Regions from separate parts of the Fictibacillus sp. KU28468 genome, predicted to be linked through region 1. Evidence: a T-box and tRNA genes for the amino acid it is inferred to sense, from the RefSeq annotation. Region 1 holds a T-box; the other holds one or more tRNA genes.

Region 1 (8,162 bases):
CGATCGCTGCCAGTATTTTCTCTTCTGTTTTTGTTCCGAACCCTGCGAGACCTCTAACTTTTTCTTTTTCACACGCTTCTTTAAGGCCCTTGATGTCCGTTACTCCGAGCTCCTGATATAGCTTCGCAATTTTTTTCCCGCCAAGCCCCGGTAGGTCGAGCATGGTCAGAAGGCCTGAAGGAACCGCTGCCTGCAATTCTTCAAGCAGCGATGATTTGCCTGTCTCAAGAAGTTCAGTAATGACAGTAGCCGTCCCTTTTCCAATCCCTTTTAATTTGGACGGATCCCCGATCTGCTCCATGTTCCGGTCATCCGATTCCAACGCTTGAGCCGCTCTTCGGTAAGCCGAAGTTTTAAAGGAGTTCTCGCCTTTGATCTCTAAATAAACGGCGATCATTTCAAGGACATTAACAACCTGCTTCTTATTCAAATGAACACCCTCTTTCACAAGACTTGTACCGCATTGCCGATTACTGTGGACGGTAAAAAAACTTCTCTGTTAAAGAGAAGTTTTACCCCATATTTTTTGACCATAAATCTTTAATCGTTTCAGAGAATACTGGAGTATTTTCAACCATTCCCTGTCCGATAAAGGAATCCTGGTAAGCCGTATGAATGGAACCAGACGGAATCAACGAAGCGACATATAGCAATAAGAATAAAATCAGATAAACTTCGATTAATCCCAGGACTCCTCCGAGCCAGCGGTTTACCGTGCGGAGCAGCGGCAGGTCAGCAATAAAGTTAAGCATGTTTCCTACGATCTGCAAGATGATCTTCGTTCCGAAGAACAAGAGAGCAAAGGCGATGGCACGATAGTATACATCCTCTAAGGAAATGCTGCTCAGTATCGTTGACATCGGGCTGTCATTACCGATCGAAGGATATGGAATCCACAATTTTAAATGAGGCGCCAAGTCGTCAAAATATAGATAAGCCACCACGTAAGCCGCTATAAACCCAACGAGATGAACAACCTGCATGACCAAACCTCGTTTCAGTCCGATAAAAAAGCCGGCAATCAATATAACAATTAAAATAATATCTAGCATTTATTTATCCTCTTTCCTAATCTGCTGTTGCAATTTTTCCAGCTCTTCTTTAGTCTTTAAGTATTCGTTCATCAGATTAACAGCTGTCAGAACGGCAAGCTGTTTCGTATCCAATACTGCATTATATTGCTGGATATCCCGCATCTTTTCGTCAACCATAGCAGCTACCGAACGAATGTGGCTGGAAGTCTCAGTTCCTATTACTGTGTATTTTTGACCAAAGATTTCTACAATGGTCCTTGCTTTCATATTGTCTTCCGCCACGAAATTACCTCCAATCATAGTTCCACTTGCAAAAAAGCTATGAACTCTAATCATTATCTTAACAGAAAGCGAACGGTTATGAAAATATTTGTTCTAAAACCAGCTATCATTTTATCCAAATTCTACTAAAAAATAAAACGAAAGAAAAGGAACATGAAGATGGCAAATACTGTATTAAAAGTAACATCCCAAGAGATCAATAAAATGAAGGAAGCTTACAAAGCATACATCCAGCCTTCTTCCCCGCCTGGCAGCATATTTACGGCTAAGCCTGCAGGCTGCACGGTAACGGCCTATAAATCAGGCAAGGTTCTTTTTCAGGGAAAGACAGCTGAAATCGAGGCTGGAAAATGGGGTTCTCCTCCACCCGCAGCTTCTCCGAAACCAGCTAAAGCAAAGCCGCCCCATGCCTTTGCTCCTCCCGAAAACGTGAGTACACTCTCTCTTATTGGAAGCGATGAAGTGGGAACGGGAGATTACTTTGGCCCGATTACCGTCGTGGCCTCCTATGTTCCAGCGGCACAGCTTGAACTGCTAAAAGAACTTGGAGTAAAGGATTCAAAGTTTCTGAACGACAAACAGATCGTATCCATCGCCAAGGACCTTCTGCATACCATCCCTTACAGCCTGCTCGTCCTTCCCAACAGGAGGTACAATGAACTTCAGGCAAAAGGGATGAGCCAAGGAAAAATGAAAGCTCTTCTGCATAATAAAGCTCTTCTTAACATGCTGGAAAAAACAAAAGACTTCCACGTGGACGGTATATTGATCGATCAGTTCTGCGAGCCGGGCGTTTATTATAATTATCTCTCAAGAGAGGGAAACATCGTAAAAGATAAAGTCTTCTTTGCTACAAAAGGCGAATCGCTTCATCTGTCCGTGGCCGCCTCATCCATTCTCGCCCGCTATGCTTTTATTAAAGAGATGGATAAAATCAGTGCTAAAACAGGCATTGAGATCCCGAAAGGCGCCGGCAGCAAAGTGGATCTAAAAGCAGCGGAAATGATCCGCAAGTATGGTGCAGATTATCTGACTGACATCGCAAAGATTCATTTTGCCAACACAAAAAAAGCACTCAATCTAGCAAAAAGCAAACGGAACTAAGCTTCATTCCAAAAAGCTCTTTTCTAAAAGATTGTTGCTTTGTGAAGATTTTTGTAAAGATTCTTCATTGACAAGTTGATTGGAGTGCAAGGTGCGAGACTCCAGCGGGACGCGCGTGACAGGTGAAACCCGCAGGCGCTTGCGCCGAGGGGTTCAGCGCACGCCCCGCGGAAAGCGAGCAGCCTGGAACGGAAATCAACCACCCTCAAGAGCATCAAAGGTTGCGAAAACAGCTTTCCAAAAATAAAACCCGCAGTCTCAAGAGAGACATGCGGGTTTCTGTTTGGCTTACTATTTTCGAAGCTCAGCTCCAAAACGTTCTTCCAGACTGCGCAGGATGTTATCATGAGCTTTTGTCACTTCTTCATCCGTAAGTGTACGTTCCGGATCAAAATATTTCAAAGAAAAGGCGAGTGATTTTTTGCCTTCTTCCATATGTTCTCCTTCGTACAGATCAAACAGGCTGCTTTCCTTGAGGAGAGCTCCTCCCGCTTCATAAATCACAGTGTTTAAGTCTCCTGCAGGCAGGTTCTTATCAACCACCAATGCAATATCCCGTGTAATGGAAGGGAATCTAGGAAGCGGCTGATAAACGGTAGGTTCTACCGTGGCCTGGATAAGCTGATCCAGATCCAATTCAAACACGTACGTCTCGTTTAAATCCCACTCTTTTTGAGTTCCAGGATGAATCTGGCCGATCAAGCCGATGGTGATGCTGTCGAGTTTAATTACTGCTGTTCTTCCAGGATGCATCCCTTTCAAACTTTCGCTTTCAAAGGTGATACGGCTGTACAATCCGAGTTCTTCGAATAACCCTTCAAGGATTCCTTTGGCAACAAAGAAGTCTGTTTTCTTCTTTTCACCCTGCCAAGGATGGATATTCCACAAGCCTGTCAGTGCACCGGAGAGATATGTTTTCTCTTCAGGCAGAACAGAGATCTGCTGTTCGTAGGCAAAGAAGACAGAACTGATTTCAAAGACACCTACATCATCAATTGAACGGTGATGATTGTGGCGCACTACTTCAAGAAGCTGCGGAATCAGTGTACTGCGAAGAGTGCTGCGCTCCTCGCTCATCGGGTGGGAAACCGAGATGGTTTGAACGTTTTCCTGCTCCTCCTTCACAAAAGAGAAACTGGTTGATTTTTCAGGAGTCGTCAGTGCATATGTTACAGCCTGATAGAGCCCGGCGCCTTCAAGATAACGCATAACCTTTCTGCGAGCTGCCTGATAGGGGCTCAATCCTCCTGGACGGCCTTCCGTTACAAGGTACGTTGTCGGAATACGGTCATAACCGTAGATTCTTCCCACTTCCTCTACAAGATCCGCATCGATGGTAATATCCGGCCTTCGGGCTGGAACGGTAACCTTGAATGTTTCTCCTTGTACCTCAAATTGGAAACGAAGTCTCGTAAAGATTTCACTGATCTGTTCGTTTTTAATAGAAGTTCCGAGCAAGCTGTTAATCCTTGTTTGGGTGACTTCAGCTCTTCCTTCACTTACCAAGCGTTCGCCATCTTCTACGATGCCTTCTGCCACTTCTCCTCCGGCATATTTCGCCATTAAGGAAGCCGCACGTTGAGCAGCCTCATATACACGGTTGCGGTCGATGCCTTTTTCATAGCGTGCACTTGCTTCACTTCGAAGTCCAAGATCCTTGGATGCTGCTCTTACACGCTGTCCTTCAAAATAAGCAGCTTCCAGCAGTACAGTCGTCGTATCTTCCTGAACTTCTGATGTTGCTCCGCCCATTACACCGGCCACAGCAACAGGTACTTCTCCATTGGTGATCACAAGATGGCTGCTGTTTAAAATTCGTACAGCATCATCAAGCGTCACAATTTCTTCTCCGTCCTTCGCCCGGCGGATAACTACTTCCATTGATCCGAAACGGTCATAGTCAAAGGCGTGGAGCGGCTGTCCGTATTCGAGCAATACGTAGTTCGTTATATCGACCACATTATTGATTGGACGGATTCCTGCTGCAATCAAACGGTTTTGCAGCCAAAGAGGTGATGGCGCGATCGTAACATTCTTGATCACCATAGCTCCGTAGTAAGGATTATCTTCTTTTGCATCAACTTTTACCGAAATATAATCTGAAGCTTTTTCAGCTGTATAATCTACGGAAACTTCAGGAAGACGAAGCTCCTCATTTAGAATGGCAGCAACCTCGTAAGCCACACCAATCATGTTTAAGCAGTCGGCACGGTTTGGTGTCAATCCGAGTTCAAGAACATAGTCATCCAGGTTCAAATAACTCAAGGCATCGCTGCCAACTTTTGCATCGGAAGGCATAACGAAAATCCCTGTTGAATACTCTTTCGGCACCAATTTCGTTTCCACACCAAGTTCAGTAAGTGAACAGATCATTCCATGAGACGCTTCTCCGCGAAGTTTCGCTTTCTTAATCTTGAAGTTTCCAGGAAGTACAGCACCTACTTGCGCTACCGGCACTTTTTGGCCAGCAGCCACGTTTGGAGCACCGCACACGATTTGTAACTGGTCTTCTTCACCGATGTCGACTTTACAGACACGGAGTTTATCGGCATTTGGATGCTGAACACATTCCAGCACATGTCCGACGACCACTCCTGTAATCCCTTTGTTGAGGGATTCCACGATTTCTACTTCAATTCCGCTTTTCGTAATTTTTTCACCAAGCTCTGCAGCACTGATATTAATATTTACATACTCTTTCAGCCAGTTATATGAAACTAACACAGGGTTCCCCTCCTTATGCCTTTTTAAATTGTTTTAAGAAACGAAGATCGTTTGTGTAAAAATGACGGATATCATCAATGCCATACTTCAGCATCGCAATCCGTTCAGGGCCCATTCCAAATGCAAACCCTGTATATTTCTTAGAGTCGAAGCCTGCCATCTCCAATACGTTCGGATGGACCATACCTGCTCCAAGGATCTCAATCCAGCCAGTATGCTTACAGATCGAGCAGCCTTTTCCACCACATTTAAAACAGGAAATATCCATCTCGACAGACGGTTCTGTGAATGGGAAAAAACTTGGGCGCAATCGGATTTTGCGCTCTTCGCCGAACATTTTTTTAGCGAAGGTTTCAAGAACACCTTTTAAGTCACTCAAGCGGACATTCTCATCGACGACAAGTCCTTCGATCTGCATGAACTGATGAGAGTGAGTCGCATCATCGTCATCCCTTCTGTACACTTTCCCCGGAGAAATTATTTTTACCGGGCCTCTGCCGTGATGTTTTTCCATCGTTCTTGCCTGCACCGGTGAAGTCTGTGTACGAAGCAGAATGTCTTCTGTAATAAAGAATGAATCCTGCATGTCTCTTGCCGGATGTCCTTTCGGAAGGTTCAGTGCTTCAAAATTGTAATAATCGGTTTCCACTTCAGGGCCTTCTGCCACCGTGAAGCCCATCGTTAAGAAAAGATCTTCAATCTCTTCAACGACTGCCGTTAACGGATGAGAGTTCCCCTTTCTGACCGGCCGGCCCGGAAGTGTAACATCGATCGATTCTTTTTTCAGCTTTTCTTCAATAGCGGCCTGTTCCATCTGGCTGATTTTCGTATCAAGCGCAGCTGTGATCGCATCCCTTACTTCATTCGCATAAGCCCCAATAACAGGACGTTCTTCCGGAGATAGTTTCCCCATCCCTTTCAGTACTTCTGTGATCGGCCCTTTTTTACCCAAATAAGATACTTTGATGTCCTGTAATTCTTTCAGCTCATTTGCTTGCTGAATTTTTACCAATGCTTCTTCCTTTAATGCCTGCAATCGGTCCTGCATAACATCTTGCCTCCTTTAGAAATAAAAAAACCCCGTCCATAAAAGGGACGAGGATTCGCGGTACCACCCAGATTAATCAAGAATTCAGGCCAACGCCATCATACTTGTTCACTTCGTTTTCATAACGGACTTGGTCCGGTCCACCCTACTTGCAGGTTCAGGCGACTGCTCAGGAGCGAATTCGATAAATTCTACCGGAGAAACACTTTCAGTCAAGGTGTTTCCTCCCTTTGCCGGCGAGCTCTTATTTACTACTCTCCATCGATGCATTTTATTCATGCAGTTGTCTTCTTATTATAGTTGAACTTCCTTATCTGTGCAATTGCCAATCTATTTTATAATGTATTCCTTTTTGTTATTTCCTGTTCTTCTGGAGTTCATACAGCATGATTCCAGCCGCAACAGCAACGTTTAGTGATTCAGCATTCCCGAACATCGGGATATAGACAAGCTGGTCTGCGGATTCCATAATTTCCATCCTCACTCCGCTGCCTTCGTTTCCTACAACGAGCGCAAACGTTCCTGAAGATTGCACGTCATGCAATGATTGGGCACCTTTTAGTGCAGAAACGAAAACAGGTACCTGTTCCTGTCTGCACGCTGCGATCCAATCCTGAAGATTTCCTTTTACAACGGGAAGGTGGAACAGCGAACCTTGTGTAGAGCGAAGAACCTTGCTGTTATAAACATCGACAGTTCCTTCACCAAGCACAATCCCATCCAGACCTGCAGCGTCTGCGGTTCTAATTATTGTACCAAGGTTTCCAGGATCCTGAACGCCGTCCACAAGCAGGTATTTTCCGCCGGTTTTTACTTGTAACTCCTTTGAACTCATACGGCAAATTGCCATAACTCCCTGCGGATGTTCAGTATCACTTAGGATTCCCATGATTTTTTTTGAAACTACCCATGGGTTCAGGCGAAGCTGTTCCCATTCATTCGGCATCGGGTAGGATTCCTCTATAATCAGATGAGCAATCTGGACGTTATGGTTCATTGCTTCTTCAATCAGATGAGGCCCTTCAATAATGTATTGTCCTAATTTATCTCGTTCTTTTCTCGTGTATAGTTTTTTCCATTGTTTTATGGAAGCATTTTGTTCTGATTCAATCCGTTTCATTTGATTCAACCATCCTTTAATCTCTTTCAACTTTTTTTATTATATCTTCAAAATGATACATAATCCATCGGCCCTTAATAAAAACTAGGAAATAGTCACAAACTTAATGAAATAAATCTGTTTGAGGTGATAATGATGGATATCGATATCCGTAAAGCAGTTCTGGCCAATGTTTCCGGAAACAATAAAGAACAATTGGAAAGTACAATCGTTGATGCGATCCAAAGCGGTGAAGAAAAAATGCTTCCTGGTCTTGGTGTACTGTTTGAAGTGATCTGGAAAGAATCCGACAACCAGAAAAAAGAAGAAATGCTCTCAACCCTTTCCAGCGGTTTGAAATAGTAAAAGTCCCGGGAGACCCTCCCGGGATTTTTACTTTTAATACCCTTGATCCTGACGCTGATGATTGATTTCATTCTTTTTGTAGTAACCATCCACGATATTTTCTACCGAAAAGCCAAGAAGCTGGCCGAGGCCAATGAATTCAGAAAACAATTGGCTAAACAGGGTTTTGTCTTTTTTGCCTTGCAGGCCGCTGATGAGCCGGTAAAGTGATAGGAATTGGCCTGTCAGGTCTTCATTGCTTGCAACTGTATGGATTTCTATATCATCCATCCCCATGTCAAGCCCAACCGACAGGATAAAATGAAGTCCGTCCACATATTCCTCAAGAATGACACTGTCCGATGATGCAGGTTTAACACTCCAGTATTTAAAACAACGGGTTTCATTGGCCAGCTCCCCTAGCTCGACAAGCAGGGCGAGCAGACGCTGATCATAAAGGTCATCGTTATGTAAACCATGCTCTTGTATAATTCGATCATTCAGATGCTTCTGCATTTCAAATAGT
Region 2 (8,162 bases), 310 kb from region 1:
TCTTAACTTTCTTTATGGTTACTTTTTCGTAACTTTCCCTTCGGCATCACGATTAACTTTCATTTTGCTTACAGGGATGTATCCTTGATCAGGAACAAGTTTATTTTGAATGTCATCGCTCATTAAATAATCAAGGAACTGTTTTTCCAAGCCTTTTGGCTCTCCTTTAGTATAAGAGTGCTCATAAGCCCAGATTGGGAATTTACCTGTTTGTACGTTTTCATCAGTTGGTTTAACTCCATCAATGCTAAGTGGTGTTACACCGCTGTTATCTGTGAAGTAAGAGAACGCAAGGTAACCGATGGCACCAGGAGTTTCTTTGATTAGCTTTTGAACCGTGTTGGAAGAATCTTCTGTCGCAGCACCTTCAACCGGGTTTTGTCCATCAAGAGCATATTTTACGAATGTAGCACGAGTACCTGAAGAGTCAGGACGGTTGATCAACGCGATCTTTTGGTCTTTCCCACCAAGTTCTTTCCAGTTTTTCACTTTTCCTGTGAATACTTTAATCAGGTCTTTTTTAGAGATATCTTTAATGCCTACTTCCGGGTTTACCGCTGCAGACATACCGACTACTGCAACTTGGTGATCTTTAAGCTTGTCAGCCGGGATCCCTTCTTTTTCTTCAGCGAAAACATCAGAGTTACCGATCTTAACAGCACCTTGAGCAACTTGGCTTAAGCCTGTTCCGCTTCCGCCTGCTTGTACTTGAATATCAGCGTCAGGGTTATCTTGTTTAAATTGTTCTGCTGCTGCTGCAACGAGCGGCTGCATTGCACTTGATCCCGAGATAACGATAGAGCCTGATGCTTTTTTGCCGCCATCTGTTGACGCACCTTCATTGTTTTTGTTTCCACATGCTGTAGCGAACACGAGGAGCATAGCGAGTACTGCTAAAAGGTAAGCTGATTTCATTTTCTTCATGTTTTAGGTCCCCCTAGAATGGTTTTAAAAGATTTTTTTTGATAGAGATTCTGCTTCATCTGTGTGTCCTTTGTCTCTATCGCACACCCCCAACAAGTTCTGTTAATCACTTTACATTTCTAGAATAAGCGACGATTATTAACGCTGTTTGAACGTAATGTAAAGAGATTGTAAATAAAGCGAGACTACAGTACTATGTTCTTCTAACTAGAATAATTTATGCTCAATAAAAAAACACGCCCAAAGGACGCGTTTTTTATCATCATATCTAGTTAATTTTTCTTATTTCCGTCTTTCTTTAACTTAAAGTACTCATCAAGTGCCGCCGCACCGATCTCATTGTTGAGTGAGCCTTCGCGAACATTCGGCACAACAACGGCAAAAGCCACTTCAGGATGGTCATAAGGAGCATAACCAATCAATGTTTTATTGTTTAAGCGGGATTTCTTGTCCACCTCAGCCGTCCCGGTTTTGCCGGCGGGATTATAACTCTTATGTTTAAAATAAGCTGCGGCAGTCCCCTTGCTTCCGACCATAACCTGGCGGAACCCCTGATGAACAACATCAAGGTACTCCTGTTTCATTTCAATTTTATTCATAACATTGGGTTCAAACTTATAGTCGAGTTTCCCCATTTTGCCCGGCTGAACAGATGGCTCGCGCACTTCCTTCAGCAGATGTGGCTGCATGCGGTATCCATTGTTTGCAATGGTTGAGACATACTGAGCCATCTGCAGAGGCGTATACGTATCAAATTGTCCGATCGCAAAAAACATCGCCTGTGCCAATTGGTGACTGACCCCTGTATTATAACCAGTCGCTTCGGACGGCAGATCGATTCCGGTCGGCACACCAAGACCAAACTGGCTGTAAGAATCTCTTAAGGTTTTAAAAGCCTGGTCGACATGGCGGTCAATGTAACGCTTATGGGAATAGTCATAGCCGGCAAGCTTCATGGCGATATTCCACATATAAACGTTCGAGGAAGCTTCCAGCGCTTTAACAGGGCCAATACTGCCCAAGCTTTCATGTGATTTCATCTTTCTGCCATCGCCAAACGTTAGGGGCGCATCGTAAAAATGCGTGTTCGGCGTGATCGCGCCTTGCTGCAGACCGGTAAGCACTGTTGCTCCTTTAACGGCAGAACCCATGGCAAATGAATTATAAACCGTTCCAAATGGAGCATTCTTATATTTTCCTGTTTTCTTATCATATTCCTTACCTGCCATAGAAAGGACTTCTCCGTTTTCCGGATTGAGCATGACGACATAAGCAGACGTCAAATCGCGGTTCGCGTAAGCGGAGCCTCCAGACTTGGCTTGTTTTAGTTCTTTTTCAATAATTTGTTCCACTTTTTGCTGAAGCTGCATGTTCACGGTGAGTATGAGGTCTTTGCCCCTGGATCCATCAACCTCTACCGGATCACCAACCGGATTGCCCGATTTATCGGTCACAAACTCCATTTTCGATTTTTGTCCTCTAAGCAGTGATTCATACTGCTGTTCAAGGAAACTGGTTCCCACTTGATCATTGCGTTCATTTCCCCGTGAAACATAATAATCCATCTTACTCTGCGGGATCTGTTTTACTTGCCCGAACAGTGCCTTGAACGTATCACCATAAGGATAATCCCTTTTCGCATCAGGCTTTATATCTACTCCCGGCAATTCAGCCAAATGCTCACTTATGGCTGCAATCTCTTTTTGAGTTGCACCAATCTTAATTCGCTGAGGTGTCAGGGCATATCCTCTGTCCATCTCCCGTTTGATGGCCAATACCTCAATTTGATGAGGAGTAAAGCTTTTCAGATCCTTCTTAGTGATCCGATCAAGCATAAGATTGTAATAAGCATCATCGCTCAGGCCTTTTTTCTCTTTCAGGCTGATCCTGCTTTCTACTTCTTTTTTATTTAAAAAGATAAAATAATCTTTCTTATCCCGTTCTGTTACGCTTTTTGTATCTTTCTGAATATAGCCCGCCAATTTTTTGGCGATCGCCTGGCGGTCCTCTGCACTCGTCTTCTGAGTGCGGGTATACGTGATGGAATAAAGCGGCTTGTTGTCAACCACCACTCGATCCTGTGTGTCGAACATTTTCCCTCTCGGAGCATCCAGCCTTGCAGTCACATTTTCCTTTTTATCAGCGGACCTGTGATATTCTTCACCCTGTACGATCTGAACATAGCCCAATCTGAAGATCAAAACTGAAAAAAGGAAAAAAACAGCCAGAAACAACGCATTCAGACGAACCGGTACATGATTCTTTTTCTTTTTTTCTTTAGTCATTCATTCCACCCTTACTTATGTATGGAAATAGTTCGATACTATTTTTCCATTTTCGACAAATTGATTTACTAAAATAATTTTAACAGTAAATCAATGTTTCCGAAAGAAAAATGTCATACCCTAGTCCCATCTTCCTTGTCTGTATTGTTCTGTGAATAGTTCGACATGATCTCAGATTTTTGAAGGGTAGCAAACCGAATTGATCTTACACAAAAATAAATGATAAAGTGACCGGCTCCCAGTACAGGCAGCAGCACCGGAATACTGTAGTCTCCATTAAAGTAAGTGATCGTTATAAGCAAAATAACAATAGAAAGAATCCGTCCTGCATTTAAATACAATTCCCTCACGACAATATATTCGACCCTCATCGGCCCAGCGTTATCCGAGCGTCCAATCACATCATATGTCAGGGAAACATACGGAACGAGCAGCAGCGGATAGGCGATGGAAATGACCACACCATAAAAGAGAAGCAGCGGAAAAGTGACTTGAAGCAGAAAGAGGAACGGAGAAAGGAATAGGATCAATCCTCCGACAAAGATGGATTTCTTCCTTCTATCTCTGGTCATCATCCGGGAGACGATAAAATAACCAACAAAAGAAACGGCAGATTGAACAAGCCCAAATGTTCCAAGCGCAAATTCACTGTCTGAAATAATGTATACCCATATGACGATCAAAAAAATGAACGTCCCTTCCCTGAATCCCTGAAAAAAATGGGCATTTAGGATGCGGCCCCAATTTAAGTTGGTTTCTCTCGACTTAAGGATCTTCCAGACAAAAAACTTCCCCTCGGCCTTCTGTCTGCTTAAGAAAAAACTGATGATAACCGCACTGAAAAATAAAACCAATGAAACGCTGAAGATGATGCGGTAGCCAGTAAACTTATCCAGCTGCGAGATTAAGAATCCGGAGCTAATCGGACCGACCATACCCGATAAGGAAGTTAGCACCCCAAGGTAGCCGTTAAAGTTATCCCTTGTATCAGGTTCTGTCACTTCAAAGGTCAGCACGTTAAAAGCCAGCCAATAAAATCCAAGCCCAGCTCCGAGCAGTCCGCCAAGAATGAGCAGATACTCACTCGCCTGCTTGCCGAGGAAAAGCACATACAAATAAAAAAGCGATAATATGATGACACCAATCCGCAGTACAATAACCCTGTCAATTTTTTTTGTCAGCTTACCTGCAATAAAAAAAGCAACAGGCTGAATGCACACAATTGATAAATTATACAGAGCGATATCCTTCAGCTCACCAGATTGCTTCCATAAATAAATGTTAACAAACGTATTAGACAGAGCCGTACTCAATGCAAAAAGCCCTCCTACCACAAGCAATAGCAGCAATTCTTTCGTTCTGTCCGTGTCTCCAAACAAATTGAACTTCATTTTGTTCTCGCCCCTTTGCAATTCACATGTAGTTTTCACATCCTGAAAGGGGCTATTCGCCAAACGAAGAATTGGTTTTTATTGTATATCATTAGAAAAAGAGTATAAAAAAACCGGCCAGGGTCTTTTTCAAAGAACCTGGCCGGCTTTACCGCATTATTTTGCTTCGTTATAACGTTTTTCAACTTCATCCCAGTTTACTACATTCCAGAATGCATTAATGTAATCTGGACGTTTGTTTTGATAGTTCAAGTAATATGCATGCTCCCAAACATCAAGACCTAAGATTGGAGTTTTGCCTTCCATCACAGGGTTATCTTGATTCGCTGTGCTTGTTACTTCAAGCTCACCGTTATTAACAACTAGCCAAGCCCAACCAGATCCAAAACGGCCTTTTGCAGCATTTGCAAACTCTTCCTTGAATGAATCAAGGCTTCCGAATTTGCTGTTGATGCGTTCAGCTACTTCACCAGTAGGTTCGTTGGATCCGCCTGGTTTCAGGATTTCCCAGAATAAGCTGTGGTTCGCATGTCCGCCGCCATTGTTGCGTACAGCTGTGCGAATGTTTTCAGGCAATGCATCAAGATTGGAAAGAAGGTCCTCTAGGCCTTTGTTTTCAAACTCAGCTTGGCCTTCAAGCGCTGCGTTCAAGTTATCAACATACGTTTTGTGATGACGGTCGTGGTGAATATTCATTGTAGTCTCATCAATGTGTGGTTCCAGTGCATTTGCAGCATAAGGTAAAGCAGGCAGTTCAAACTTTGCCATGATCAATCTCCTCCTTGGTATGTAAACATTTTTTTATATTTCATTTTGGAGAAAAAACCCCAAAATTGAAAACATAGTTAAGCAACAATAATGTTTAATAAGTATCCCAACTCATACATTATCAGATTTACCCGGAACTTTCAACGATTAACCCTCTTTAATCAAAGCTTATTATGTACATAGCTGGACTTCTTTTATCCCTTGTTATGGGAGATATTAAAACAAAAGTTTTCTCATTAAAAACAAAAAACCTTCACCACGCTGGGCAAAGGTTGACTATGTATAAAAATGGTGGCTCGAGACGGAATCGAACCGCCGACACGAGGATTTTCAGTCCTCTGCTCTACCGACTGAGCTATCGAGCCAATTTAGGTATTATGGTTGCGGGGACAGGATTTGAACCTGCGACCTTTGGGTTATGAGCCCAACGAGCTACCAGACTGCTCCACCCCGCGATGATATTAAGTTTACGGACGAGGTCACTCCTCCGCAGTTATTACTGTCTCTCAGAGGCTTTACCTCTTCCTCTACTTGAGTAATCATTGGAGTGTATCCGTCGAGGTTACTCGCAGCATAATCATGCTGTAACGCTCGTTGCTCCACCCCGCTATGATATAAAAATTAAGAAATTATGGAGGAGGTAGAGGGATTCGAACCCCCGCGGGTTGTTACACCCCTGTCGGTTTTCAAGACCGATCCCTTCAGCCGGACTTGGGTATACCTCCACGTGCTGAAAAATGGTGGACCCTGTAGGACTCGAACCTACGACCAATCGGTTATGAGCCGACCGCTCTGACCAACTGAGCTAAGGGTCCATTTTATGTATTAAAATAGTTATGTAAATAAAAATGGGGCGACCGATGGGAATTGAACCCACGAATGCCGGAATCACAATCCGGTGCGTTAACCACTTCGCCACGATCGCCATCGCCTTAAAAAATATGGTAGCGGCGGAGGGAGTCGAACCCACGACCTCACGGGTATGAACCGTACGCTCTAGCCAGCTGAGCTACACCGCCATATTTTGGCTCCACAGGTAGGACTCGAACCTACGACCGATCGGTTAACAGCCGATAGCTCTACCACTGAGCTACTGTGGAACAATGTTGTCCTCTAAGGGACAAAAATTACTATATCATTTTCAAGCTATGTAAGTCAAACCTTTTTTTTATGACCATTTTGAAAGCCATCGGTGAGACAGACATAAATATAGCACGTCTCCAACATTTTAGCAAGGACTATTTTTATAATACGACAAAAAGAAAATAGCCAATCATGATCACTTGAATGATAATCTTGGCAACCGTACCTCCCAAAAAACCAAGAACTGAGCCAAACCCTACCTTAGCCGCTTCTCCTATTGATTTTCGCCCGATGATCAATTCTGCAATAAACGCACCCAGAAACGGTCCGGCGATGATGCCGGCAACGGGAATCACAAATGGGCCAAGGAGCAGGCCGATCGTGCTGCCCCATACGGCCGCTTTGGAACCGCCCCGTTTTTTTACTCCATACAAATTGCTGAAATAATCCACTACAAAAAGAGTTGCCAGCAAAAACACTTCTACCCCGATGAAAAAGGGCGTAAATGGCTGAAAGGAATAAAAAATACCATAGAGCACAAACCCGAGAGCCAGAAAAAGCGCTCCAGGCAGTATGGGAAAGATCAGGGCAGCGAATGCCAGAACGAACGACATGCCGATTAATATCCAATATACATAATCCATCAGAAAGCCTCCTGTAGTGTTTTAAGTAGGTTTATCGTTCAAGCACTGCTTCTGCAATATTGACAGAATGGTCTCCGATCCTTTCCAGATTGCTGATAAAGTCTACATACACTACACTTTCTTGGCCGGTGCTTAAATTGTTGTTGATGTCCTGAATGTGTTTCTTTCTCAGAGTTTTCTCCATTTCATCAATATCGTCCTCAATGTGCAGAACTTCCTCAGCCATCGGTTTATCGTTCGTCTCAAGAGAAATAATCGCTTTTGTCAGGCAGGATTGGGTCAGGATCATCATGTTTTCAAAGTCGCGTGACGTTACTTCCGAAAGTTTAATATTATTTCGTGCCATAAAGCAGACCAGATCTATCATATTTTTCATATGATCCCCGATTCTTTCGATGTCCTTGCACAGATTTAGAAGCATCGTATGCTCTTTAGATTCATTCTTGGACAAGGAATGAATAGAAAGTTTAACGAGAAACTTGGTGATTTGCCTGTCAAACCGGTTAATCTCTTCTTCATACTGCATGGCTGTATCGGCATGCTTATTTTTCCGGGTCTGGAAGAAAAGCAATGCCTGGCTAAGCCCCTCTCTTGAATAGTCAGCCATTTTAAGCAGCTCCTGCCTAGCTTGATGCAGGGCAAATTCCGGAGAACTGTTGATGACTTTCTCGTCCAATTTTACCGTCTTGCTGTCGACAGACCATTGATCATCTTTAATCAATTTTGAGACTGTAAAGACCAGCAATGAAATAAATGGAAACAGGATAATAACATTGCCGATGTTGAAAATTCCGTGCGCAAAGGCAATTTGCATGGGCGGCTCCAGATGGAGACTGCTTGAAATCCATTGGATCAACCCTTTGTAAGGGATAAAGATAATCACAAAAATAATCGTCCCTATGATATTGAACAGCACATGAACCAGTGCTGCTCTCTTGGCATTCTGAGAGGCCCCGAACGATGCGATCACAGCTGTGATGGTGGTTCCGATATTATCACCAAAAAGAACAGCAAGGGCACCGTTTAAATGAATCAGGTCCATTGAAAACATCTGCTGCAATATGCCC

The links. The T-box of region 1 lies ahead of pheS (phenylalanine--tRNA ligase subunit alpha). A T-box ahead of a tRNA ligase gene usually reads a tRNA of that ligase, here a tRNA-Phe.
Region 2: it encodes a tRNA-Phe, which carries the amino acid that the T-box ahead of pheS (phenylalanine--tRNA ligase subunit alpha) is inferred to sense. The anticodon was not compared.

What each region holds. Positions count from the first base shown of each region.
Region 1 covers NZ_CP110666.1:1,512,489-1,520,650, reverse strand. Annotated here, with positions in the region: gene polX (DNA polymerase/3'-5' exonuclease PolX) at 1-397, opposite strand, end outside; gene OKX00_RS07800 (CvpA family protein) at 513-1,052, opposite strand; gene zapA (cell division protein ZapA) at 1,053-1,334, opposite strand; gene rnhC (ribonuclease HIII) at 1,476-2,420, shown strand; gene pheT (phenylalanine--tRNA ligase subunit beta) at 2,712-5,144, opposite strand; gene pheS (phenylalanine--tRNA ligase subunit alpha) at 5,158-6,192, opposite strand; T-box leader at 6,233-6,466, opposite strand; gene OKX00_RS07775 (TrmH family RNA methyltransferase) at 6,548-7,312, opposite strand; gene sspI (small acid-soluble spore protein SspI) at 7,448-7,654, shown strand; gene OKX00_RS07765 (dUTP diphosphatase) at 7,691-8,162, opposite strand, start outside.
Region 2 covers NZ_CP110666.1:1,824,718-1,832,879, reverse strand. Annotated here, with positions in the region: gene OKX00_RS09440 (phosphate ABC transporter substrate-binding protein) at 19-924, opposite strand; gene OKX00_RS09435 (peptidoglycan D,D-transpeptidase FtsI family protein) at 1,197-3,209, opposite strand; gene OKX00_RS09430 (MFS transporter) at 3,323-4,600, opposite strand; gene OKX00_RS09425 (superoxide dismutase) at 4,757-5,368, opposite strand; tRNA gene OKX00_RS09420 (tRNA-Phe) at 5,658-5,733, opposite strand; tRNA gene OKX00_RS09415 (tRNA-Met) at 5,747-5,823, opposite strand; tRNA gene OKX00_RS09410 (tRNA-Ser) at 6,001-6,093, opposite strand; tRNA gene OKX00_RS09405 (tRNA-Ile) at 6,107-6,183, opposite strand; tRNA gene OKX00_RS09400 (tRNA-His) at 6,218-6,293, opposite strand; tRNA gene OKX00_RS09395 (tRNA-Met) at 6,311-6,387, opposite strand; tRNA gene OKX00_RS09390 (tRNA-Asn) at 6,394-6,468, opposite strand; gene OKX00_RS09385 (DUF456 domain-containing protein) at 6,613-7,095, opposite strand; gene OKX00_RS09380 (Na/Pi cotransporter family protein) at 7,127-8,162, opposite strand, start outside.